2 regions of the Microbacterium sp. HM-570 genome follow, and region 1 is predicted to be linked to the other one. Evidence: predicted binding sites of a transcription regulator. Region 1 holds the regulator's gene; the other holds the start of a gene.

Region 1 (12,070 bases):
GACGTAAATTCTCGGCGCTGGCGGGACTCGCAGAGAAATAGTGGTCGCTCGCCATGGGTGCGAGCGTAGCGGAGTACCCGTGTCGCGCGGGAGGCTAGAGTTTTACGACGTCGCGCGGACACGGACGACCACGGATGCCAGGGGCTCTCTTCACGAGGCGGCACGAGGCATCCGGAGAGGAAATACATGACCGACACCATCCCGACATCGAACGAGAACGGCGAGGCCGACGACGTCGTCGCTCGCGTTCTGGCGCGCGCCGAAACACGGTCGGGCGTTCGCACGTTCGGGGCGGCGCAGGCGCTGCAGGATGCCTCGACCACCGCTCGCGCCGATTCCGATGGTGACCAGTGGGATCGCGAAGATCGTCAGGCGCTTCGGCGCGTTCCGGGACTCTCGACCGAGCTCGAGGATGTCACCGAAGTCGAGTACCGGCAGCTGCGGTTGGAGAACGTCGTGCTCGTGGGCGTCTACCCGCAGGGCGAGCAGGAAGACGCCGAGAACTCTCTGCGGGAGCTCGCGGCCCTCGCCGAGACGGCGGGCGCTATCGTGCTCGACGCCGTGCTCCAGCGCCGCCCGCATCCGGACCCCGCGACCTATCTCGGCAGCGGCAAAGCGCAAGAACTCCGTGACCTCGTCGCGGCGGTCGGCGCGGACACCGTGATCGCCGACACCGAGCTGGCGCCCAGCCAGCGGCGCGCGCTCGAGGATGTCGTCAAGGTCAAGGTCATCGACCGCACCACGGTCATCCTCGACATCTTCAGCCAGCACGCGAAGAGCCGTGAGGGCAAGGCGCAGGTCGAGCTCGCGCAGCTCGAGTATCTGCTCCCGCGCCTGCGTGGTTGGGGTGATTCGATGTCGCGTCAGGCCGGTGGCCAGGTCGGTGCCGGCGGCGCGGGCATGGGATCGCGCGGCCCTGGTGAGACGAAGATCGAGCTGGACCGTCGACGCATCCGCACGAAGATGGCGCTTTTGCGCCGTCAGATCCGTGACTTCGCACCGGCCCGCGAGGCCAAGCGTGCCGAGCGCACCCGCAACACGATCCCCTCGGTCGCGATTGCCGGGTACACCAACGCGGGCAAGTCGAGCCTGCTCAACCGGCTGACGAGCGCGGGTGTGCTGGTCGAGAACGCCTTGTTCGCGACGCTCGATGCCACGGTCCGGCGCTCCGAGACGGTCGACGGGCGTGTTTTCACGCTCACCGACACCGTCGGTTTTGTCCGCAACCTCCCGCACCAGCTGGTCGAGGCGTTCCGCTCGACACTCGAAGAGGTCGCGGGCGCGGATGTCGTCCTGCACGTCGTCGATGCAGCACACCCCGACCCGGCGAGCCAGCTCGCCACGGTTCGCGATGTCATGGCCGAGGCGGGCGCTCGCGACGCGCACGAGATCGTCGTCTTCAACAAGGCCGACCTGATCGATGCGGACGATCGGATGGTGCTGCGTGGCCTTGTGCCGGACGCGATGTTCGTCTCGTCCCGTACCGGCGAGGGCATCGACGAGCTGCGCACCGCGGTCGAGGCGGCGCTGCCGCTCCCGGCCGTCGAGGTGCGCGCGCTCGTGCCCTACGACCGCGGAGACCTGGTGTCTGCGGCGCACGACTCGGGCCTCATCATCTCCGAGGGTCATGAAGAGGGTGGCACGGCGCTGCACGCCCACGTCTCGGCCCGCCTCGCGGCCGAGCTCGCGCCCTTCCTCCGCTGACCGTACCCGTCGTCACGGGCGGTTCCCCTGGCAGTTGTTGTGGTTCGCGGGTCCGGTTCGTCACGTCTTGTGCCAGGGGAGCCGCTCCGAACGGCCCGCTCAGGGAGCCGACTCGAGGGGCAGCGCGGGAACGCCGGGAGTGGCGAACCCGAACACCTGCCCGAGAAAGCTCAACTCGCTCTCGAGCGCGTGCTGGATCGTCTCGGCGCGACGGAAGCCGTGCGATTCGCCCTCGTAGACCACGAGGGCATGGCTGATTCCTTGCGCCGCGAGGGCGTCGCGCATGGCGTACGCCTGCGCGGGCGGCACGACCGGGTCATCCGCTCCCTGCAGCAGCAGCACGGGAACGCTGAGGCTATCGATACGCCCGAGCGGCGATCGTTCCTCGTACACCGCCTCGGCCTCCGGCAATGGCCCCACGAGTCCGTCCAGGTAGTGGGATTCGAAGTCGTGCGTGTCTTCAGCGAGGGCGCGAAGGTCCGCGACGCCGTACCGGCTGATGCCCGCCGAGAACGTCGTGGATGTCGTCAGCGCCGACAGAACGGTCCACCCGCCGGCCGATCCGCCCTTGATCGCCAGCCGGTCGCCGTCCGCGAGTCCCGCCGAGACGAGGCCCTCGGCTGCCGCGACGACGTCCTGGACGTCGACGACCCCCCACTGTCCGGCTAGTCGTTGCCGGTACGCGCGACCATATCCGCTCGATCCGCCGTAGTTGACGTCGAGCACACCGATGCCGCGACTCGTGAAGTAGGCGACGGCGGGAGATGCCTCTCCCGCGACGTGGGCGGTCGGCCCGCCGTGCACGGTGACGATGTAGGGCGGACGCTCGCCGGCGGGGCCCTCCACGCCCGGATTGGTCGGCGGGTAGGCGAAGGCGTGCACGGCTCCGCCGGGTCCGTCGAAGGTCATGGCGACGGCTTCGGGCAGCCATCCGATGCTTCTCGACGAGACGCCGCCGCGGAGGGGGCGTGAGGACTCAGGGTCATCGATGTCCACCAGCCAGAGTCCCGAGGGGGTCGTTGCGCCCGCGCCCGTGACGAGGGCACGAGTGCCCTGAACGTCGCGGATCAGCACCTGCGCGGACAGGGGCGTCGGGATCGCTCGAACCGAGCCATCCGCGTCCTCCACGACAACTTCGTCGCGGCCGTGTGTACGCACGGCGAGGATCCGACCGTCCTCGAGCGGGGCGAACCATCGGGCGCCCAGGTTCCACAGCGGCCCACCGGTGTCGGTGTCCGATTCCTCGGCCACGGTCGGTTCCGGGATGCCCCCAAGTCGACGGCGCTCGAGCGTCCACCGGCCGGAGCGGTCGGTGGTGTAGGTCAGCTCGTCGGCACCCGTCCACTCAGGCTGCAGAACGGACTCGTGGGCTCCACCGGCGACGATGCTGGTCTCGCCACTGGGCGTGTCGAGCACGACCAGCTGGGTGGCATCCCAGGGCATGTTCGGATGATTCCACCCGATGTACGCCAGCCGATCGCCGTTGGGCGAAAGACGCGGGTATGCGAGAAAGTCATGGCCCGCTGCGAGCGAAACCGGGGCGGAGGGGGCTGCATCAGCCGAGGAGGAAATCTCGACGACGTCACGCGCCGGATGGTGCCCCTCGCGCGAGACCTCGCGCACGGCGAGCAGACGCCCGTCTGACCACGTCAGGTCGCCGTACTGCGTGCCCGGGGCCTCAGCGGTCAGGGGACGGGGCTCGCCGTCCGCCCCGAGCCGCCATACTCGCTGATCCGACTGCTCGACGAAGAAGAGGATCCCGCCGTCATCCACCGTCCATGCGCCACCGCCGTACTGGTGGACCCGCGAGCGGGCACTCCAGGGTGCGGGCAGTACGACGTCCGCGTCCGCGCCGTGGTCGGTGTCCCGGGGCAACCGCAGGATGGCCGTGCGACCACGCTCCGCGGGCAGCGACTCGCTCCACCACACGTCGCGGGCGATGAAACGCGCGCCGTCGATGCGCGGTGCCGACGTCGTGACCTCGGCGGCCGAGATGGGGGAGGGCCAGGTTCCGAAAGGCAGGATCGTGGTCATCACGACAGGCTACGCGGAGGTGCCGACGACGCGTGTGTGAAGCCGGCTGCCCTACGCGGTGACGCGCTGGGGCGCACTGGGCTCCGGTGCACTGAGCTCGGGCTCGGCGCGTGCGGGTTCATCGTCTACCGCATCGCTCTGTGCGAGTTCGGTCGCCCACCAGGCCAGGAGCGCGACGATGAGGACGAGTGAGACATCACCGATCGAGAGGGGGCGGAGCGTCAACAGCCAGAGGATTACCAGCGCGGCGAGGGCGACCCGCACCAGGACGCGGTACGTGTAGATCCACCGACCGACGCGGCCCGTATCCGCTCCGCTGGATCGAAGCGTCGAGCGCAGGCGATGGTTGATGCCTGCGGCGCCGGTCCGGATGGCGATGGCGGCTGTGCTCCGCCCCTGCACCCACGCAAGAATCGCGAGCAGAACGCCGATCAGCGCGATCACGGCCGCCGTGTCGCGCATCGCCGTGATGATCTGTTCGTAGATGGCATCGACGGCCGTGATCGGCAGAGCGAGTTGCGACGCCGCGATCGACGCAACCGTCGCGCCGATCGCAAGGGCTACGGCGAGGGCTCCGCCGCCGAGCGCGATGGCCACGCCCGTTCCGACGAGTGCGACGCTCTTCCGGCGTGCGAGAAGGACCCCACCGACGAACAGGGCAAGGGTGACGAGTGGCAGCCACCATCCGACCGCCGCCGCGATTCCGTAGACGATGCGAACGGTGACGAGAGCGTCGCTCTGGACGAGCACGATCGTGCGATCGACGGAGGGAACTGCCGAGGCGAAGCCGACCCCCTGGGCCACCAGCCGCTCTTTCACCTCGTCGATGATCGGGGCGAGCGAGATGCCGACCTCGCCCGTGTCGCTGATGGTGACGGCGCCCGTCGGGGTCGTGCCCGTCGCGGCCGCGGCCAGCCCACGATGGCTCGCGCGGAGGGCCGTCTCCCAGACCGAGGCGAACACGTCCGATTCCACGAGCTGAGTCACGGATGTGCCGATCAGGCCGCGGAGCCCTTCGACCGCTGGTCCGCGAAGCAAGTCGATCGCTGCCGTGGCGCGGGGCGGCAGGCCGAGGCCACCGAGTCCGTCGAACAGATCGTCGGTCAGCCCCTGCAGATCGAGCGACTCGTCGATCGCAACCGTCGCCTCATCGACGATCAGTGCCTGAACAGCGGGATCCTGCGCCAGGGGAGCGAACGTCGCGACAAATGCGGTCTCGTCGACGAGTTCGGTGCGAGCCCACGCCGAGACGATCGAGACCGGTACCAAGAGCGCCGCGACGACGATCACTGCCGAGGACAGAACGCCGCGCCACGTGCCCTTCCGCGGACGCGAGACGCGGTCCGGGCGGTCGGGCGTCTCGTCGAGGCGCGACCGGAGCTGTTCGTTTTCGGCTTCGAGTTCAGCGAGCCGACGCGCGACATCCGCATCGTTCGCGGAGGCAGGGGTGGGGTTGGTCACATCTCCTTATACCGCCCCGACGCATGTGCGCGCAGGTTCTCCCGCCCAACAGCGCGCGGCCCGCGGGACGTCAGACGGCGCGCAGGACAGCGACGACCTTGCCGAGCACGGTCGCGTGATCACCGAGGATCGGCTCGAACGCGCTGTTGCGGGGCAGCAACCATGTGTGCCCGTCGCGCCGCCGGAAGGTCTTCACGGTCGCCTCGTCGTCGAGCATGGCCGCCACGATGTCCCCGTTCTCAGCGGTCGCCTGCGTGCGGACGACAACCCAGTCGCCGTCGCAGATTGCTGCGTCGATCATCGATTCGCCCGAGACGCGCAGCATGAACAGTTCGCCCTTGCCGACGAGCTGGCGCGGGAGCGGGAATACTTCTTCGACCTGCTGGTCGGCAGTGATGGGGACGCCCGCAGCTATGCGGCCGACGAGGGGCACCATTGCGGCGTCGCCGACGGGCGGGGCCGCGTCTGCGGGATTCTCGGCCGCGCTTCCCGGAAGATCGATCAAGATCTCGATCGCGCGGGTCTTGCCCGAGTCGCGGCGAAGGTAACCCGACAGCTCGAGCTGGTTGAGCTGGTGGGTGACGCTCGAGAGCGAGCGCAGGCCGACGGCGTCGCCGATCTCGCGCATGCTCGGCGGGTAGCCATGCGCCTGCACCGCGCGCTGGATCACTTCGAGGATCGCGAGCTGTTTGTCGCTGAGACTCTTGCGACGCCGCGTGCGCGGCCGCGGCCCGGCTACTTCTCCTGCGACGGATACGTCGTCCGCACTCGCGTCGGAGTCCCTCTCGGCATCCGACTCCGCCAGCGCGGAATCCCCGGGCTCAAGCGTCATGTCGTGCTCCTTCCGCCGTACGAGGCGTCGCTCTGAATGCAATGTCGGTGGTCGCTGGTGTACTGCTCTTGCACCAGCGCGACCATCGAAACACTATCCGGTCCGTGGGACATTTCGGCACATCTGTTCGAGCGTGTCGAACGATTTCGGGCCATTCGAAGCGCAAGAAGGACTTGACAAGATGAAATACTCGAAGATAACTTCGGAACACAACTTCGCATCCGGCTCTCCCGGCCGAGAGTCGGATGCGGAGCTGGAATCGCGATCGGCCCTGACGGACTCGCGGCCCCCACGCTCATCCCGCGTGACACAGCACCGCACGATCCAGGAGGACAAGATGATCACCGCACTCATGCCGATGCCATCGCACACTCGCCTGCGGCTGACGGCGCGCGGGCGTCGCGTCGTCGTGAGCATGGTGTCTCTGCCTCTCGCGGCGGCGGTTTTCGTCGGCGTGCTCGCGAGCGGTGAGGCCCTCGCCTCGCGTAGCGTTTCGGCGTCGACCGATGAGTTCACCACCGTGCTGGTCGAGCCGGGCGACACCCTGTGGTCGATCGCCCTCGAGATGGCACCGGCCTCCGATCCGAGGGATGTCGTAGACGAGATCGTTCGCCTGAACGCGCTCGGGTCTTCGTCAGTTGTCGCGGGACAGAGCATCGCGATCCCGGCCCACCTCGCCTCCTAGACGTCGCCCCTCTGCCCGCGCGTCGTAGCATGGGAGGGGTGAGCGCATCCCTCGAAGACCTTCCTCTCCGCGACGATCTCCGGGGAAAGATCCCCTACGGGGCTCCTCAGGCAAGCGTGCCGATCGCGCTGAATGTCAATGAGAACACCCACCCGGTTCCGCAGGAGGTCGCCGACGACATCCTCGACGGGATCGCCGTCGCGCTGCGTGAGATCAACCGCTATCCCGACCGCGAGTTCGATACGTTGCGCACCGCGTTTGCCGACTATCTCGGCCACGGTCTGACTTCCGAGAACATGTGGGCGGCGAACGGATCGAACGAGGTGCTGCAGCACATCATGCAGGCCTTCGGGGGGCCGGGCCGCACGGTGTTCGGATTCGGTCCCACCTATTCGATGTACCCGCTCTTGGCGGCCGGAACCGGAGCGAGCTGGATCGCGGGCGATCGCGGACACGACTTCACGCTGACCCCCGAGTTCGCTGCCGAGCAAGTGGCCGCGGCAGATCCCGACATCATTCTGTTGTGCTCCCCGAACAACCCGACGGGAACGCCGCTGCCGATCGATGTCATCGAGGCGGTGTACGGTGCCTCCCGGGGCGTGGTCGTCGTCGACGAGGCGTATTGGGAGTTCGCGCCGCACGACCAGCGGTCGGCGTTGACGCTCCTGCACGATCGTCCCCGTCTGGCGGTGTCACGCACGATGAGCAAGGCGTTCGCCTTCGCCGGTGCACGCGTGGGTTATCTCGCGGCTGACCCCGCGTTCATCGACGCGCTGCGCCTCGTGCGACTGCCGTACCACTTGAGCTCGCTGACGCAAGCCGCGGCGCTCGGTGCGCTGCGCCACGCCGACACGATGCTCGCGATGGTCGATGACATCGTCGGGCAACGTGACCGCATGGGTGCGACGCTGTCCGCGCTCGGCTACGAACCCTACGAGTCGTGGACCAACTTCATCCTGTTCGGCGGGGTAAGTGATCCCGCCGCTACCTGGCGCGCGCTGTTCGAACGCGGGGTACTCGTGCGCGACGTCGGCCTGCCCGGCACGCTGCGGGTCTCGGCCGGCACGGAAGACGAGACCACAGCATTCCTCGACCAACTCGCGTCGATAGACTCGCAGGCATGAGCGAGCGCACGGCGAGCAAGACTCGTCGCACGAGTGAGTCATCCGTCGACCTCGAAATCAACCTCGATGGAACCGGTCGGAGCAGCATCGACACGACCGTTCCATTCTTCGATCACATGTTGACGGCATTCGCGAAGCACTCGCTGACCGACCTGACCGTGAAGGCGACGGGCGACACGCAGATCGACGCGCACCACACGGTCGAGGACGTCTCCATCGTGCTGGGCATCGCCATCCGCGAGGCGCTCGGCGATAAGGCCGGCATCTCCCGCTACGGCGACGCCCTGGTCCCGCTCGACGAAGCCCTCGCGCAGGCTGTCGTCGACATCTCGGGTCGTCCCTACCTGGTGCACACGGGTGAGCCGGCAGGCTTCGAACACCACCTGATCGGTGGCCACTTCACGGGATCTCTCGTGCGGCACACATTCGAGGCGATCGCGTTCAACGGCGGCCTCACCGTGCACGTTCGGGTGCTGGAGGGGCGCGACCCTCACCACATCGCCGAGGCCGAGTACAAAGCTTTCGCCCGAGCCTTCCGCCAGGCCAAGTCGCTCGATCCCCTCGTCGAGGGGATCCCGAGCACCAAGGGTGCGCTGTGACGGATGACGGGGCTCGCCCGCTCGTCGCCGTCCTCGACTACGGCTCCGGCAACGTCCACTCGGCCGTCAAGGCGCTGCAGGCCGCGGGCGCTGATGCGCGACTCACGTCGGACCCGCAGCTCGTGCTCGAGGCCGACGGTCTTCTGGTGCCTGGCGTCGGTGCGTTTCGCGCGGTCATGGAGGCGCTGCGGGCGAGCGGCGGGGACCGACTGATCGACCGGCGTCTGGCGGGCGGGCGCCCCGTGCTCGGCATCTGTGTCGGCATGCAGGTTCTGTTCGAGCTCGGCGTCGAGCGTGGCGTGGATACCGAGGGCATGGGGGAATGGCCGGGGGTCGTTCGCGAACTCGACGCGCCCGTTCTGCCCCACATGGGATGGAACACGGTCCGCCCCGATCCGGGGTCGAGGTTGTTCGCCGGCCTCGAGGATGAGCGCTTCTACTTCGTCCACTCTTTCGGCGTGCAGGAATGGCTGATGGAGGCGAACGGGCCTTTCGCCAACCCGCATCTCACATGGACGGACTACGGCGCACCGTTCCTCGCCGCGGTGGAGAACGGGCCGCTGTCGGCGACGCAGTTCCACCCCGAGAAGTCCGGCGCCGCGGGCATCCGTCTGCTCGCGAATTGGATCGACGGCCTGACCCCGACTAACATCTAGGCTTCGTGCCTATCCGGCCTTCGGACCGCCCAGCGCGGCACCCGAAATCGGTGTAAAACCGGCGCATCCGCCCACGCACGAGGATCCATGAACGACTTCTCCGCAACACCCGAGCTCGTCCTCCTTCCCGCCGTCGATGTCGCCGGGGGTAAGGCCGTCCGCCTGACTCAGGGCGAGGCCGGCACCGAGACTTTCCACGGCGACCCCGTCGACGCGGCGCTCGATTTCGCCCGGCAAGGCGCAACCTGGATCCACCTCGTCGATCTCGATGCCGCATTCGGTCGCGGAAACAACACCGCGGTGCTGCGCAAAGTGATCAAGCAGGTCAAGGGTGTGCGGGTCGAGCTATCCGGAGGCATCCGCGACGACCGCTCGCTCGAAGCCGCGCTCGAGAGCGGTGCCAGCCGCATCAACCTCGGCACGGCGGCGCTCGAGAACCCTGAGTGGGCGGCGGACGTCATCGCGCGTTACGGCGAGGCGATCGCCGTGGGCCTGGATGTGCGCGGCACGACGCTCGCCGCGCGTGGGTGGACCGAAGACGGCGGCGACCTGTGGACCGTCCTGCAGCGCCTCGAAGCCGCCGGATGCAGCCGCTATGTCGTGACGGATGTCACCAAGGATGGCACCCTCAAGGGCCCGAATCTCGACCTCCTCCGTCAGGTGACGTCTCGCACGCCGAAGCCTGTCGTGGCCTCGGGGGGCGTCTCGAGCCTTGATGACATCGCGGCTCTGCGCGAACTCGTCCCGCTCGGGGTCGAGGGCGCGATCGTCGGTCGGGCCCTCTACGCCGGCGCCTTCACGCTGGCCGAGGCGTTGGATGTCGCAGCCGGCTGACCCGGAAGACCCCGACGGTGGCGTGCACGAGCACGGCACCGACTCGGCGGGCGTTCCCTGGGAGGGACGCGCGTTCCAACCGAACCCGCACGCCGGCGATGACGGTTCTGCGCCCGAAGCCTTTCTCGTCGCCCTCGCCGCGTTCCGCACGGGCGAGGTGGGTCAGGCCGCTGTGGTCGACTCCTTGCGCTCGGCCCGCCTGCTCGTGCCCCTCGTTGCGGAACGCGGCGAGACGGGGGTCGCGCCATCCGGGCTGACCGTGGACAAAACGCAGGAACTCTCGATCGTCACGGTGGCCGCGCCCGACGGGCGCACGGTGCTGCCCGCGTTCTCGAGCGTCGCGGCGATGCAGGCGTGGGATGCCACGGCCCGACCGATCCCGACGCCCATGTTCCGCGTAGCTCAGGCGGCCGTGGGGGAGGGGACAGACCTGATCGTGGTCGATCCGGGCTCCGAGACCGAGTTCGTCATCCGTCGGCCCGCCGTCTGGGCGCTGGCGCAGGGCATCGATTGGGAGCCCAGTTTCGCCTCTCCAGAGGTGTTCGCGGGCCTCCAGGAGAGCGTCGGGGGCGAGCTCGCCGTCATCGATCTCGCGGTGGAGCCCGGCGACCCGACCGCGCGACTCCGCGCTCCGGAACTGGTCGTCAAGCTGGCGTTGATGCAGGGCCTCGAGCAATCGGAGCTGGATGCGGTGCTCGCACGCCTGGCTCAGCGTTGGGCGTCCGATGACCGCATTGCAACGCTCGTCGACTCGCTCACGGTTCGCCTGGAGCGCTCGGCTCCTTGACCACCGGTCGACTCAGGTGACGGGTCCTGTCCACTTCTCGCCCGGACCCTTGCCGATCGGGTCGGGAATGACGGATGCCTCGCGGAACGCCAGCTGAACCGACCGCAGCCCATCGCGCAGTGACCGGGCGTGCATGTCACTGACTTCGGGCGCGGCCGCGCTGATCAAGCCGGCGAGGGCGTTGATCAGTTTGCGAGCCTCATCGAGGTCGGTTTGGCTCTCGGGGTCGTCGGCGAGGCCGGTCTTGACGGCGGCGGCGCTCAACAGGTGAACCGCGGTGGTCGTGATGATCTCAACGGCCGGAACATCCGCGATGTCGCGGGTAGCGGCCGAGGCGGCACGCTCCTGTTCCTCCCAGCGAGCCTGGGTCGCGGCATCCGGTTCCCTACTGGGCTGGACATCTTCAGAAACGTTGTCTTCGGGGGGAATCGTGCTCACGTGTCGCTCTCTGCTAGACTTCTGCGGGCTCCGGGACTTTTGTCTCGGTTCGAAGAGGATTCGCATCCCACCCGCGCCGACCATAGGCCAGGCTACCGGGTACACGTGCTCCGCTGGCTCGTCTCGATCTGAGGCATCCGGTGGTCTGGGCACAAGGCCGGCGGGCTGTATCAACTCCGCGCCGGGTGGAATGCGACGTTCGCTTCACCCGGAAACTCTCGTCTCCGGGTGCTTCCACCCCGTGCGGCTTCGTCGTGCGGTTACCCAGATCTAGAGGAGTTCCGCATCAGCGATCCCCGCACCAACGACCGCATCCGCGTGCCCGAGGTCCGACTCGTCGGCCCCGCAGGAGAGCAGATCGGTGTCGTCCGCATCGAGGCAGCACTGCGCCTCGCTCAGGAGGCAGAGCTCGACCTCGTCGAGGTGGCCCCCAACTCGAAGCCGCCCGTGGTCAAGATCATGGATTACGGGAAGTTCAAGTACGAGGCTGCGCAGAAGGCCAAGGAAGCTCGTCGCAACCAGGCGAACACGGTCCTCAAAGAGGTCCGGTTCCGTCTGAAGATCGACGAGCACGACTACGAAACCAAGCGCAAGCGCGCCGAGGGCTTCCTGAAGACCGGAGACAAGGTCAAGGCGATGATCCTCTTCCGTGGTCGCGAGCAGTCGCGTCCCGAGCAGGGCGTGCGTTTGCTTCGTAAGTTCGCCGAGGACGTCGCCGAGTTCGGCACGGTCGAGTCGAACCCCACGATCGACGGTCGCAACATGGTCATGGTGGTCGCACCGCACAAGAACAAGTCCGAGGTCAAGACCGAGCAGAACGCCAAGCGCGACGCGACCAAGCAGGCCGCACGCGAGGCTCGCGCCCCCCGGACAGAGTCCGAAACGGCTGAATCGGCCGCTGAGTAGGACCCCTCAC
Region 2 (12,070 bases), 1.6 Mb from region 1:
AGAGCCGCCCGCGACTGCTGGTTGTGCCAGTGGGTGCGAAACTCCACGGCGATGCAGTCGAGGTCTTCGAACGCCCGCGACAGCAGCAACAGCTTCGCCGCCGGGTTCACCTTCGTGCCCTGCACGGCTCGCGACACCCATGTCGACCCGATCTCGAGGCGCCGGTTCGCCGGATCCAACCCCATGTAGGTCGTCATGCCGACCACACGCTGCGACCGGGCATCGACGATCGTCCAGGGCGCCATGGTGCCGGCCGCCTGCGCCTCGAGCCTGCGCGAGATCTCGTCCGCCATCCCCTCGGGCGACGGGATGCGCGTGTACCAGGTGCGCCACAGGTCCGCGACGCGCATGGCATCGACAAGCGCGTCGTGGTCGACGAGGCTCAGCTGCCGCAGCTCGACGAACTCGTTTTTCAGGGTCGGGGCATCCGCGAACAGCATGCATCAACGCTAATGCCGACGGATGCCTCGCCCGGCCATCGCGGCACGTCGCCCACCACCAAGTCACGACGGATGTCCCCGCCTCCCCATAGCATCGTCCTCTGGCGTGGCCGGCGCCGGATAAGGGGAAGGGGCGTCGACCATCGGAACGAACAATCGCTATGCGGCGCAACTGGATCGACGCATGGACGAGCGCATCATGCAGTCCGCTACCGCCGGGCAGCCACTCCAGTCGCTCACCGCGAAAGAGCTGCGCCTCGACGTCTATCCACTGACGACCCCCCCAGCCGCTCGAGGTGCTCGCCTGGGTGCGGTTCGGCGCCCGCGCGATGCAGGGTCCGAGCCAAAGCGGTGCGGTGGACGCAGAAGGCCGTCGGCATCGAGTTCGAGGTCGGCGGACAGGAGCACCGCGCCTGGGTATGGGCGAACGCCGTCGACCGCGGCGCTTCAGACCACGCCAGCGCACCCGTCCACCGTGCCGCACCCCGGCCAGCCGCAACCCGTGTCGCAGGATAGGCCACGGGCCAGGCGGAGTGATCCCCTGTCGCGCGCGCAACGCGAGCAACACACGCCCTAACCCAAAAAGCACGTAAAGAACGAAGCACGCCCGCAAGCCCCTCCCCCAACCCACTGAACGAGGTCACTCGCGACAAGCCGCTCGACGGCCGGACCGCGGGATGCCGAAGGGACGCCGTGGAACTCAGCGACTACATCCGCATCCTGCGCAAGAACTGGATCGTGATCGTAGCGATCACCCTCGTCGGCATCGGCGCCGCCGCGGCCTGGTCGCTCACCCGCACCCCCGGATACCAGGCAACGAGCCAGGTGTTCGTGTCGACGCAGTCGGGCGGCACCGTCAGCGAGCTGCAACAGGGCTCGACCTTCTCGCAGGCCCGCGTTCAGACGTACGTCAACCTGGTCAGCACCCCGATCGTGCTCAATCCGGTTATCTCTTATCTCGAAGTCGACGATCTGAGCGCGGACGACCTCGCGACGCAGGTGTCGGCCTCGAGTCCGCTCAACACGACGATCATCGAGATTGCGGTCACCGACGCGGATCCCGTTCGTGCGGCGGACATCGCCAACGCGGTCGGCGCGAGCCTGACCTCCACCGTCGCTGAGCTTGAGACGCTGCCCGGAACGACGGAAAGCCCCATCAAGCTCACGCGAGTGAAGGATGCCCTGGCCCCGTTCACACCGGTCAGCCCCAATGTGCCCCTCAACCTGGCGCTTGGTGCTCTGGTCGGGCTTGCGCTGGGTATCGGCGTCGCGGTGCTGCGCACGGTTCTCGATACCCGCATTCGTTCGACGCGTGACGTCGAACAGGCGACCGACCGTCCGATCATCGGCACCATCCCCTTCGACCCGAAGGCGAAAGAACGTCCGGTCATCTTGCACGCCGATCCGCAGAACGTCCGCAGCGAGGCCTTCCGCGCGCTCCGCACCAACCTGCAGTTTCTCGATATGGACGGCGGCAAGACGTTTGTCGTCACGTCGAGCGTGCCGAGCGAGGGTAAGTCGACCACGTCCGTTAACCACGCGATCGCCCTGGCCGATGCGGGCAAGCGCGTCGTGCTCGTCGACGCCGATCTGCGCAAGCCGAAGGTCGCCGAGTACCTGCAGATCGAGGGTGGTGTCGGCCTGGCCGACGTGCTCATCGGTCGCGCACGCCTGGCCGACGTGATGCTGCCGTGGGGTGGGCGCTCGCTCTATGTCTTGCCCGCGGGCAAGATTCCGCCCAACCCGAGCGAGTTGCTCGGTTCGGCGCAGATTCGGCAACTGCTGAGCGCGCTCGCTCACGATGCTGACATCGTCATTCTCGATACCCCGCCACTCCTCCCCGTGACCGATGGCGTCCCGCTGACCAAGCGCACGAGTGGCGCGATCGTCGTCGTCGCCGCTGGCGCCACCACGCGCCACCAACTCGAGAGCGCCATCGAGGCTCTCGACACCGTCGACGCGCGCGTCGCGGGTGTGGTGCTCACGATGGTGCCGACCAAGGGCCCGGATGCCTACGGGTACGGCTATGGGTACGTTATGGCCTGTACGGCGGTGTGCCCGCGGCGCCTGCCGCCCAGCCGAAACGCAGACGCCGTGCGGCAGGACCGCGTGCGGCTCGCGTGGGCCGGGGCGACCCGATCTCGGATTCGCAGCCCACAGGCCCTGCACACTAGGCGTCTGGGATGGCCCGACGCTCTCGTTCACGACCGACAGCTTGGATCGGCGCTGTCGTGATCGTGGTTCTCGCCGTCGTGGTGGCGGTATTGGCAATCATGGCGATCGATCGATCTCGACCTGGGCCGACGAACGAGAGCCTGGCGCCCATACCGACGTTCAACGCAGCTCCGCCGCAACCGAGTGCGACCCCCGCTCCGACGGACACCCCTCTCCAGCCTGTTCCCCGCGCCGACGAGCGCTTCTTGTCTATCGGTTCTGAGGGAATCCTGTGGCGCGGCGTCGCCGGCTCTTGCGCGGACGGCGCGGCTCCGATGATCGAGCGGTCGGCGAACGGCGGAGGTAGCTGGAATGACGTCACCCCGCTGTATCTCGGCATAGGCCAGATCACGCGACTCGATGCATTCGCCGGCACTCAGGCCCAAACAGTCGCCATTCTCGGCGAGGACCGCACCGCCGATGGCCTGCGCACGTTCACGCAGGGACGCTTCTGGGAGAGCTACGAAGAGGTACTGGCGACCTCCGCCTATATCGCGGCCGACGACCCGGCGCTGGTCATCACTCCCGATGGCGCGATCGCCGCCCCCTGCGCCGACGCCCGTGGGCTGCGGCAAGACGGCGACACGATCGCTCTTGTGTGCGGTGCGGCGGTATTCACCCTTGTTGACAACCAGTTGCAAACGCTCAGCGTCGAGGACGCCGCCGCTGTAGCCGTGGACGGTTCGACGATCGTCGTTGCCGGAGCTTCTGCCGACTGCGCAGGCCTCGCGCTAACCACGGTGACGGATGGCGCGCCCACCCCCGTAGCGTGCGTCGAGGGAGCCGACCCCGCCGCGCCGACCGCGATCACGCTGTTGGACGGCGTGGTCGTCATCTGGGCTGGTGAGACATACACCACGCTGCCTGTGAGATAGCACAGTGAACGAGCCGAAGCCTGCCTCAAGCCACCGCGGGGGCCGCGCACGTCGCGCCGTTCGAGCCGGGACGGCTCTGTTCCTGTTCCGCCGTCCGGATCCACATCCACCGACATTTTCCCGTCAGCGCAGACCATCGTGCCCGGCGGCATTGTGACGATCGCGTTCCAGCCCAGCGCCTTCGTGCCGGGCGAGAGTGTTGTACTTTCGCTGATCGGTGAGAACGCCTCAGCGGCAACGCTCGCATTGGTCGTCAAGACCGCGGTGCAGACAGCCACACTCGGCAGGACGTCGGCCTCCACCAACGGGGCCGCCCCCGCTTTCGATGTGCGCCTGCCTGCGAACGCGTCCGGCAACTACATCTTCACCGCCTTCGCGCCTAGCGTTCCGGGCGGCATCTCAACCACCATCGCGGTCGCCGCGGCAGGCGGCGGTTAGGGTATCGCCGAGACCGGTACCGACAGCGCACTCACGATCGGCCTGTGGGTCGGCGGCGGTGCGCTGCTGCTCGCCGGTGGCGCCCTCGTGGTTGCCACCACGGTACGACGTCAGCGCCAGAACGCCAGCTGATTCTTTTGCTATAAGGGCCCGATGTGCATCTGCGCATCGGGCCCTTTTGCTCAGTAATCTCACCGCAAGTGGCGGGCCCGCAGTCGAAATGCGCGCACAGATAGACCCCGGGCGGTCGGATCGGGATGATGGTCTCCGGTACAGTCTCGGATGACGGCGCGAGAGGCCGATCCGCCGTGATCTGCCGTTGTGACGCGGCGACGGTCGCCTGAACGGTTATGACTTCACCTGGACGTCAAAGGAGAATATATGCGTCTGTCGGTCATCGGCTGCGGATACCTCGGAGCCGTACACGCGGCGGCCATGGCATCCATCGGTCACGAAGTCATCGGGATCGACGTCGACGCTGCCAAGGTCGAATCGCTCTCGCGTGGTGAGGCACCCTTCTTCGAGCCCGGGCTAACCGACATCCTCTCCGCCGGGATTGAGTCGGGCAATCTGCGGTTCACGACCGATATCTCCGAGGCGCGTGGAGCTGTCGTTCACTTTGTGGGCGTGGGAACGCCGCAGCGCAAGGACGGCTACGCCGCAGACCTGACCTACGTCGACGCGGCGTTCGAGGCGCTGGTTCCTTTCTTGTCACCCGGCGACGTCGTCGCGGGCAAGTCGACCGTGCCTGTCGGAACGGCGGCTCGTCTTGCTCCCGTCGTCTCAGCGACGGGAGCCACGCTGGTGTGGAACCCCGAGTTCTTGCGCGAAGGTTGGGCCGTGCAAGACACGGTCGACCCAGACCGTCTCGTTGTCGGGGTGCCGGCCGACGAGTCGGGGGCGCGCGCGGCCGATGTGCTGCGAGAGGTCTACCACCCGGCGGTAGCCAAGGGCACGCCGTTCCTGGTCACCGACTACGCCACCGCGGAGCTCGTGAAGGTCGCGGCGAACGCGTTCTTGGCGACAAAGATCTCCTTCATCAACGCTATGGCGGAGATCGCCGAGGTCACGGGCGCGGACGTTACGCAGCTCGCCGATGCGATCGGGCACGACGTGCGCATCGGTCGCCGGTTCTTGGGCGCCGGAATCGGGTTCGGCGGAGGATGCCTGCCCAAAGACATCCGTGCCTTCTCGGCACGCGCCGAAGAGCTCGGACGCGGTGAGTCCGTTGCCTTCTTGCGTGAAATCGACGCCATCAACATGCGGCGCCGCGATCGGGCCGTCGACCTGGTCGTTACGGCGCTTGGGGGTTCCGTATTCAAGAAGAACGTCACCGTGCTGGGCGCGGCCTTCAAGCCACACAGCGACGACGTGCGCGACTCCCCCGCCCTCGACGTCGCGATTCGACTGCGCGGACTTGGCGCGTGGGTGACCATCACCGACCCCGAAGCAATCCCCAACGCCGAGCGGCTGCATCCGCAACTCAACTATGTCGCCGACCGCGATGAAGCCTTGCGCGGCGCCGACGTCGTCGTCGTCGTGACCGAGTGGGACGAGTACAGGCGCGAGCTGTCGCCGTCGCACGCCGGCACACTGGTCACCGACAAGGTGATCATCGACGGACGCAACTGCCTCGACGCCGCAGCCTGGCGGGCCGAGGGGTGGACCTATTACGGGATGGGCCGGCCCTGACGCTTTTCAGCTAGCTTCGCAGCGAGGTACACGATAAGGACCCCGAGCGCGGCGCCCGATGTGTTGGCCACAACATCCTGCACTGTCGACGTTCGATCAGCTGCGAGCATCTGAAGGAGTTCGGCTGTGATTGATGTTGCGACTGCTGCGGCGATGACGAGCCACCAACGCCCTTTCGGGAACAGGATGCTGAGAAGCGCGCCGAACGGAATGAATAGCGCAATGTTCGCCGCGAACTCAATTCGCGGGTAGGTGAGCCATGAAATAGCGCGCGTGACGGTCCGGATGAGGTCGCTGGCTGGCTCGTCGACGTGCGTCGGCCAGAGTGCGATCGCAGCGAGAGTGACGCCGTAGACGAACAACGCGGCCCAGGCAGCGCGCGTGAGCCAGGCGGGCCTGTGGGCGCGTTGCGGGGCGGGCTGAGGTGACATCGGGGGCGGCGGCTCTGGGGGCTGGCTTCTTGGGCGGGAACGGAGGGGGCAGGGGCGCTGTTCGGCTAACCGGGCACCGGTGACAGTGCGGGGGCGGGGGGGCTGTACCCCGCGCGGGTTGTATGGGCCTCCGGGTGCGCATCGAGTTGGATCGGATTGGGTCGGATCGGTTCGGGAGCGCCGGTGCAGCCCAGATGTTCGTTGGAGACTACCGGATCGGGCCTGGGCAGTGCCCATGGGGCGATGCTGACGGATGGGGCGTCGGGTTCGGCGCTAGTCCTGGGGCTGTGCTGGCCGTGGTGCGCCCCGGAGGCTGCCGCGGGATCGCGAGCGATCCCTTGCCGTCGAGGGGGGCGGGTTGCGTTCGAGCGTGGCGGCACGTTTTCGTTGATCCGCGAGCGGGCGGGGGCGGTGGGGCGGCGGTCTAGGCGAGACATCCATGGTTCCAACATTCGTTTTTTTGTTCGATATAGTTATCCACAGACCCGTGAAGTCGTGGCTTCGATGTCGGCGCTCCCTGGTACTTTTAGTACATGTGTTCGAATCTGCGTGAAGCGAAGGTAGACGGCATCGACGTCGTTGCTGCCGACGTGGCGGATGAGTACTGGACGGCGCTCGCCGAGCTGGCTTCCGCGGAGGCGAAGGTGCTTCGCGTCTTGGCCCGAGCGGGAGACGTCGCATTCGAGCGGATGGAGGCTCTGCCGCGGACGAGTGCGCGCGAAGCAGAACTACCGCTACGGGCGATCGCAGCCGAGCTCGCCACGCGTGCGAACCAGTCCGATCGGACTGTGCAACGCAGAATCGACGAGGCACACACCATCTCGACCAAGTTCGCGGCGACGCTCGAGGCCCTGGCCGAAGGCCGTGTTGCCGTGGCACACGTCCGTGTGATCGTCGATCACGGGTCGAAGATCGAAGATTCTTCCGTGCGCGAGACCTTCGAGGCCGAGGCGATCGCACGGGCTGAGTCGACCACCGCTGGTCGACTGAATGCGTCCTTGGCCCGTCTGGTTGAAGAGGTACAGCCCCGCACGTTTGGCGATCGGCACAAAGTTGCCCGCGAGGGACGCGGTGTGTGGGTGCGCGATGACGCCGACGGGATGGCCGAACTGGTTCTGCGGGGACCCGCGGTTCCGGTACACGGCATGCACGACATGCTCACGCAGATGGCCCGCAAGGTCACCAACGAGGCTTCCGCTGCGGCTGCAGACGGCGCCGAGCCCGACCCGCGAACGATCAGCCAGGTTCGAGCTGACCTGTTGGCCGAGATCGTGCTGACCCATCACATCGACCCGGCTACGGGCGAGGGTCTCTCTGACGGGTACGGCGGGCTCGCGTCGATCCGTGCGGTCGTCAACGTGACGGTCCCCGCGCTGGCGTTGGCTGGCGTCACCGCTGACCCCGCCGAACTCGTCGGCCGCGCTCCTGTTGACATCGATACGGCCCGAATCTTGGCTCTCTCGGCACCCGGATGGGAGCGCGTACTCGCCGACCCGATTACCGGAGGGGTGTTGGCGGTCGATCGGTACACGAGATCCGCCGATCTGACCCGATATTTGCGGGTTCGAGATCCTCATTGCCGATTCCCCGGGTGTCGAATGCCCGCGCATCGGTGCGATGTCGATCATGGGCGGGACTATGCCCTCGGCGGCGAAACGTCGCACTGCAATCTCGCGTGTTTCTGTCGACGGCATCACGTGTTGAAGGGCGAGACTCCGTGGATGGTCAGGCACCTGCCCGGCGGGGTGCTCGAGTGGACCTCACCCGGCGGCAAGGTCTACATCGACATTCCACCACCGGTCTTGGTGGGATTCGTGCCTGATCTGGAGCCGCCACCGTTCTGAGTGGCGTGTCCCCTTCCGTGTCCGGAGTCCCAGCGACATGACAGGCGGTTCGGACCTGTCCCCCCGGATACGGTCCGAACCGCCTGTCACGCCGCCGGAATCACCCGACTGACGCGTGGCCTTCGCTACTGCGGCTTCTCGTTCCACGTGGAGCCTGGTGCCGTAAACGACTCGCTGGAGCTGATGCTCACACCGAAGTCGAACGGGTCACCCACCCGCACGGCGAAAGAGAGAAGCATGCGCGGCACGACGACTCCCTGAACAGACGAGAAGCCCTGCGGTGCGCAAGGCATCGGCTCGCAACATTAGAGGGCGCTCATACTCGCACCCTGGGGTTCCGGCAGATATCACCCCTCAGCGACTCGAGATCACCCTCGAGGCGAGGGTGAGGGCGCAGTTGGGCTATTCAGACCTGGCGGGCGAGGGCGGCGGCCTCGGCGCGACTGTGGACGCCAAGCTTGCGATAGAGACTGCGGGTGAGGGTCTTGACCGTGTTGAGGCTGATGAAGAGATTCTCCGCGATGTCGGCGAACGGCAGACCATCGGCGATGAGAACCAGAAGCTCGCGCTCGCGGCGGGTGAGAGCGTCGAGGTTTGCGTGGCGTTCTGTGTCGGAACGTGGGGTGCTCGTGCCGGCGGTGCTGCTGCTGTCGCGCTGCGGCTCGGTCAGAGACGCGGGGACGGGGAGGCCCGACAGATCTGCGAGCACCCTGAGGTCTGAGCTCTTGATGGTTCGGTAGGTGCGGAACAGGCGCTCATGGGCGATGAGCGCATGGGCTCGACAGAAGGCGGGGCCAGCGGCATCCGCTCCCCCGATCGCGAGCTCGCAGGCGGCGAGGATGAGTTGAGCTGCGGCTTCGTCGCGCACGGGCGGGGATGCGGCGAGCGCGGTGCGAGCATGCGCTCTCGCTGCAGCATGCGACCCCGCGCGGTAGAGGTCCTGGGCCGGACGAACCATATCGGCCGCTCGGGGTTCTTCCGGGTTCGGGGTCGTCGGGGTCAACGGCTCATCAAGTTGTCCCTCGAGGGCCGACGCGACGCGCACGAGATAGCGCCGATTGGCGCCCTGATCGAACACAGCGCGCACGCGACGCTCGGTCTCGCCCGCCATCTCGTGCCGGACGATCAGGGGTGCGAGGGGCCCCCGAGCGATCATCGCGCGCACCCAAAGCTGTGCGGCCCAGTACTCCCCGATCGTGCCCTCATCGATGCGGGCAAGCGCGTCGACCGCGGCGGCGTCGTTGAGTTCATCGGCTGCGATGAGCGCCTCGGTCAGATGCAGGACGGCGTCGTAACGGGGGCTGTCGCGCTCTGTCGCGTGCGCGTGAGCGAGCCACGTCCGTGCGTCCGACAATCGGCCGCGCTCGGCGAGCAGCCAGGCCAGCGAACCGGCGGCGCGACGGGCGATCTCGGGCTGTGCGGTGATCGAGCCGAGGTGATGGCTCTGTTCGTATTCGGCGATCGCGCCATCCGCGTCGGCGACTTCACGGCACCGCCCCCACTGGAACATGAGGTGCGGCAACGCCTCGCGCGCGCGACCCGGGGCGGACTCATCGGTGCGCTCCAGCATCCGTCGCGCCTCGACGGATCGCAGGCGCGCCGTGTCGAGCGCACCCTCCGTGCGCGCCCCGGCCGCGCGCCCCGTCAACGCGATCAGAGAATCCAGCAACTCTCGCGGCTCGCGGGTGCCGCCGAACATGTCGCGGGCGCCGTCGTGGAAGCGACCCACGTCCTGACCAGCCGCGACCTGCTGCAAATAGTCGGCGGCGATCAACATGCTCGGACGCTCGACAAACAGCTCACCGGGTAAGCCCTTGAGCGCCTCGAGCATCGCCTGCGGATCTCGGGTGGCGTAGAGATCCCAATGCCATTGGAAGACATCGGCGGCGGCCATCCAGCCTCCATCGCGCGCGGCATCCTCGACCGCGGAACGCACGTGCTCGGGCGCGACGAACACCCGCTCGTGCGCTGACTCGGGCGCACGCTCGACCTGCTGTTCGTCACTCACGGCAATCCCCATCATCAGACGGTTCCGATGCGTTCGACCACGATAGAGGGCGCCCGACGTGGTCACCCTCTCCCATGAGACCCCGAGGACGGCGTTTTATGACGCGAGTGGAGCCAGGAGAATCAGGCGCTTGCCGCGGGCGCGAAGGGCTCGTCGGGTGCCGGAGCGCCCGGTGCGGCGTTTCGGTCCGCGCTCTGTGGCGCCTGGGCGGGCGTGTCCGCCGTCGCAGCTACCGCCTTGGCCGTCACGAGGATCGGCTTGTGGTCAGAGAGGCCTTGAGGCAGGGTCGTGACGTTGTCGATCTCGAAACCGACCGACGTGGCGAAATCGTAGTGACCGCGGAAGAAGCGGTAGCGCGTATAGGTGCGGGCGTCACTGAGGTTCAACTCGTAGCCCTGATCGCGGATCCGCTGGCCGAGATTCTCTTTGAACACCGGGTAGTTGTAATCGCCGACCATGAGGGTGGGCAGACCCGGACCGAGTGCACTGAGCTCGTCGAGAGCCGTGCGGATCTGGTGTCGACGCAGCGAGTTGAGGGCGGTGAGGGGCGCCGCGTGAAAAGACGCGACGATCATCTCGTGGCCCGCGTCGATATCGTGCAGGCGAACGCCCAGCAGGCGCTCCTCCGCGGGCTTCAGCACGCGGTCGTGGAGGGACTTCTTCAGGCTCATCGCGCGCACCTCGGCGGCGCGGAAAGTGTTCTTGCGGAAGTACACCGCGAGCCCGAGACGGTTGCCGCTGGTGGCATCGGCCAGCATGAGGCCGTGGATGGTCTCGGGAATGTCGGTGGAATCGCACTCCTGCAGACACAGCACGTCGGGGTCGTAGCGCTCGGCGAGCGCCGCGAGCTCGGTGGCCGCGCGGTGCTTGCGTAAGTTGTAAGAGATGACCTTCATACCGCCACCAGAATAAGCGCGAGACGTTACCGGCGGGTGACGCGTTGCCCCCCACTTTGCGGTTCTTCGAGAACTCTCAGGGGGCAGTTCGCCGCTTGGCTATTGACATTAGCTTTAGCGCGATGCATCATAGCTGTTATGACCTCCTCACCCGTTTCCTCGTCCGGCGCCACCACTCGCTACCTGTCGCGCCCGGAGGGGCGCGTCGCCTACGACGTGCAGGGCTCCGGCCCGCTGGTCGTCCTCGTACCCGGCATGGGCGATCTGCGCTCGTCCTACCGGCACCTCACTCCCCCGCTCGTGGCGGCCGGCTACACGGTCGCGACCACCGATCTGCGCGGCCACGGCGACAGCGACACGTCGTTCACGTCGTACGGCGACGTCGCGACCGCGGGAGATGTCTCGGCGCTGATCGCCGAGCTCGGCGGCAGCGCCGTCATCGTCGGCAACTCGCTCGCCGCAGGTTCGGCGGTCATCGTGGCCGCGAAGCACCCCGAGCAGGTCACGGGACTCGTGCTCGTCGGAGCTTTCGTGCGCAATCCCCCAGCGAACTTTGTGGCGCGGGCGATGTTCCGCGCGATGATGGCACCGCTTTGGATCGCCCCCGTCTGGAAGGGATACATGCCCACGCTCTACGGCGGCCAAAAGCCCGCGGACTTCGAGGAGTACCGTTCGACGGTCATCGCGAGCCTGAAACGCCCGGCGTACGGCAAGGCCTTCTCCCTCACCACCCGGCAGACCGACCACGATCCCGCCGAGGCGGCACTGGTTGGCGTCACGGCGCCCGTGCTCGTGATCATGGGCGACCGCGACGCCGACTTCAAGGACCCCGCCGCCGAGGCACGGTGGATCGGCGAGTCCCTGAACGCCGAGGTCGTGATGGTCGCCGACGCGGGCCACTACCCGCAGTCCCAACAGCCAGACATCACCTCGGGCGCGGTGCTCGGCTTTCTCGAGCGGGTGGCGCCGCGTGCCTAGGGCTGGGCTCACCCGCGACCGGGTCGTCGAAGAGGCCGCGTCCCTTGCCGACGAGGTAGGTCTCAGCCGCCTGACGCTCGCCGCCCTGGCCGACCGGCTCGGCGTGCGGCAGCCATCGCTCTACAAGCACATGGATTCGATGGCCGGGCTGCTGCGGAGCATCTCGCTCCAGTCCAAGAAAGAGCTGGGCGATGTCCTGGCTCGGGCCGCCGTCGGGCGCTCCGGCGCCGACGCGATCCACGCCATGTCGCACG

The links. The regulator LexA, encoded in region 1, represses DNA repair genes until DNA is damaged. The targets are predictions, from matches to a motif close to TCGAACANNTGTTCGA.
Region 2: ACT9TC_RS12375 (DUF222 domain-containing protein) is a predicted target of LexA. The motif match lies at 6,535-6,550, and genes of this name have one in related genera.

What each region holds. Positions count from the first base shown of each region.
Region 1 is NZ_CM135111.1:736,107-748,176, reverse strand. It holds gene ACT9TC_RS03525 (class I SAM-dependent methyltransferase) at 1-55, opposite strand, end outside; gene hflX (GTPase HflX) at 187-1,704, shown strand; gene ACT9TC_RS03515 (alpha/beta hydrolase family protein) at 1,804-3,738, opposite strand; gene ACT9TC_RS03510 (hypothetical protein) at 3,790-5,199, opposite strand; gene lexA (transcriptional repressor LexA) at 5,270-6,031, opposite strand; gene ACT9TC_RS03500 (LysM peptidoglycan-binding domain-containing protein) at 6,336-6,716, shown strand; gene ACT9TC_RS03495 (histidinol-phosphate transaminase) at 6,755-7,840, shown strand; gene hisB (imidazoleglycerol-phosphate dehydratase HisB) at 7,837-8,439, shown strand; gene hisH (imidazole glycerol phosphate synthase subunit HisH) at 8,436-9,095, shown strand; gene priA (bifunctional 1-(5-phosphoribosyl)-5-((5-phosphoribosylamino)methylideneamino)imidazole-4-carboxamide isomerase/phosphoribosylanthranilate isomerase PriA) at 9,183-9,929, shown strand; gene ACT9TC_RS03475 (SseB family protein) at 9,913-10,716, shown strand; gene ACT9TC_RS03470 (DUF1844 domain-containing protein) at 10,729-11,154, opposite strand; gene infC (translation initiation factor IF-3) at 11,383-12,060, shown strand.
Region 2 is NZ_CM135111.1:2,582,550-2,594,619, reverse strand. It holds gene ACT9TC_RS12405 (GNAT family N-acetyltransferase) at 1-440, opposite strand, end outside; gene ACT9TC_RS12400 (polysaccharide biosynthesis tyrosine autokinase) at 1,134-2,675, shown strand; gene ACT9TC_RS12395 (hypothetical protein) at 2,672-3,529, shown strand; gene ACT9TC_RS12390 (hypothetical protein) at 3,668-3,967, shown strand; gene ACT9TC_RS12385 (UDP-glucose dehydrogenase family protein) at 4,349-5,659, shown strand; gene ACT9TC_RS12380 (VanZ family protein) at 5,638-6,090, opposite strand; gene ACT9TC_RS12375 (DUF222 domain-containing protein) at 6,624-7,934, shown strand; gene ACT9TC_RS12370 (hypothetical protein) at 8,060-8,227, opposite strand; gene ACT9TC_RS12365 (LuxR C-terminal-related transcriptional regulator) at 8,341-9,942, opposite strand; gene ACT9TC_RS12360 (endonuclease/exonuclease/phosphatase family protein) at 10,065-10,838, opposite strand; gene ACT9TC_RS12355 (alpha/beta fold hydrolase) at 10,977-11,816, shown strand; gene ACT9TC_RS12350 (TetR/AcrR family transcriptional regulator) at 11,809-12,070, shown strand, end outside.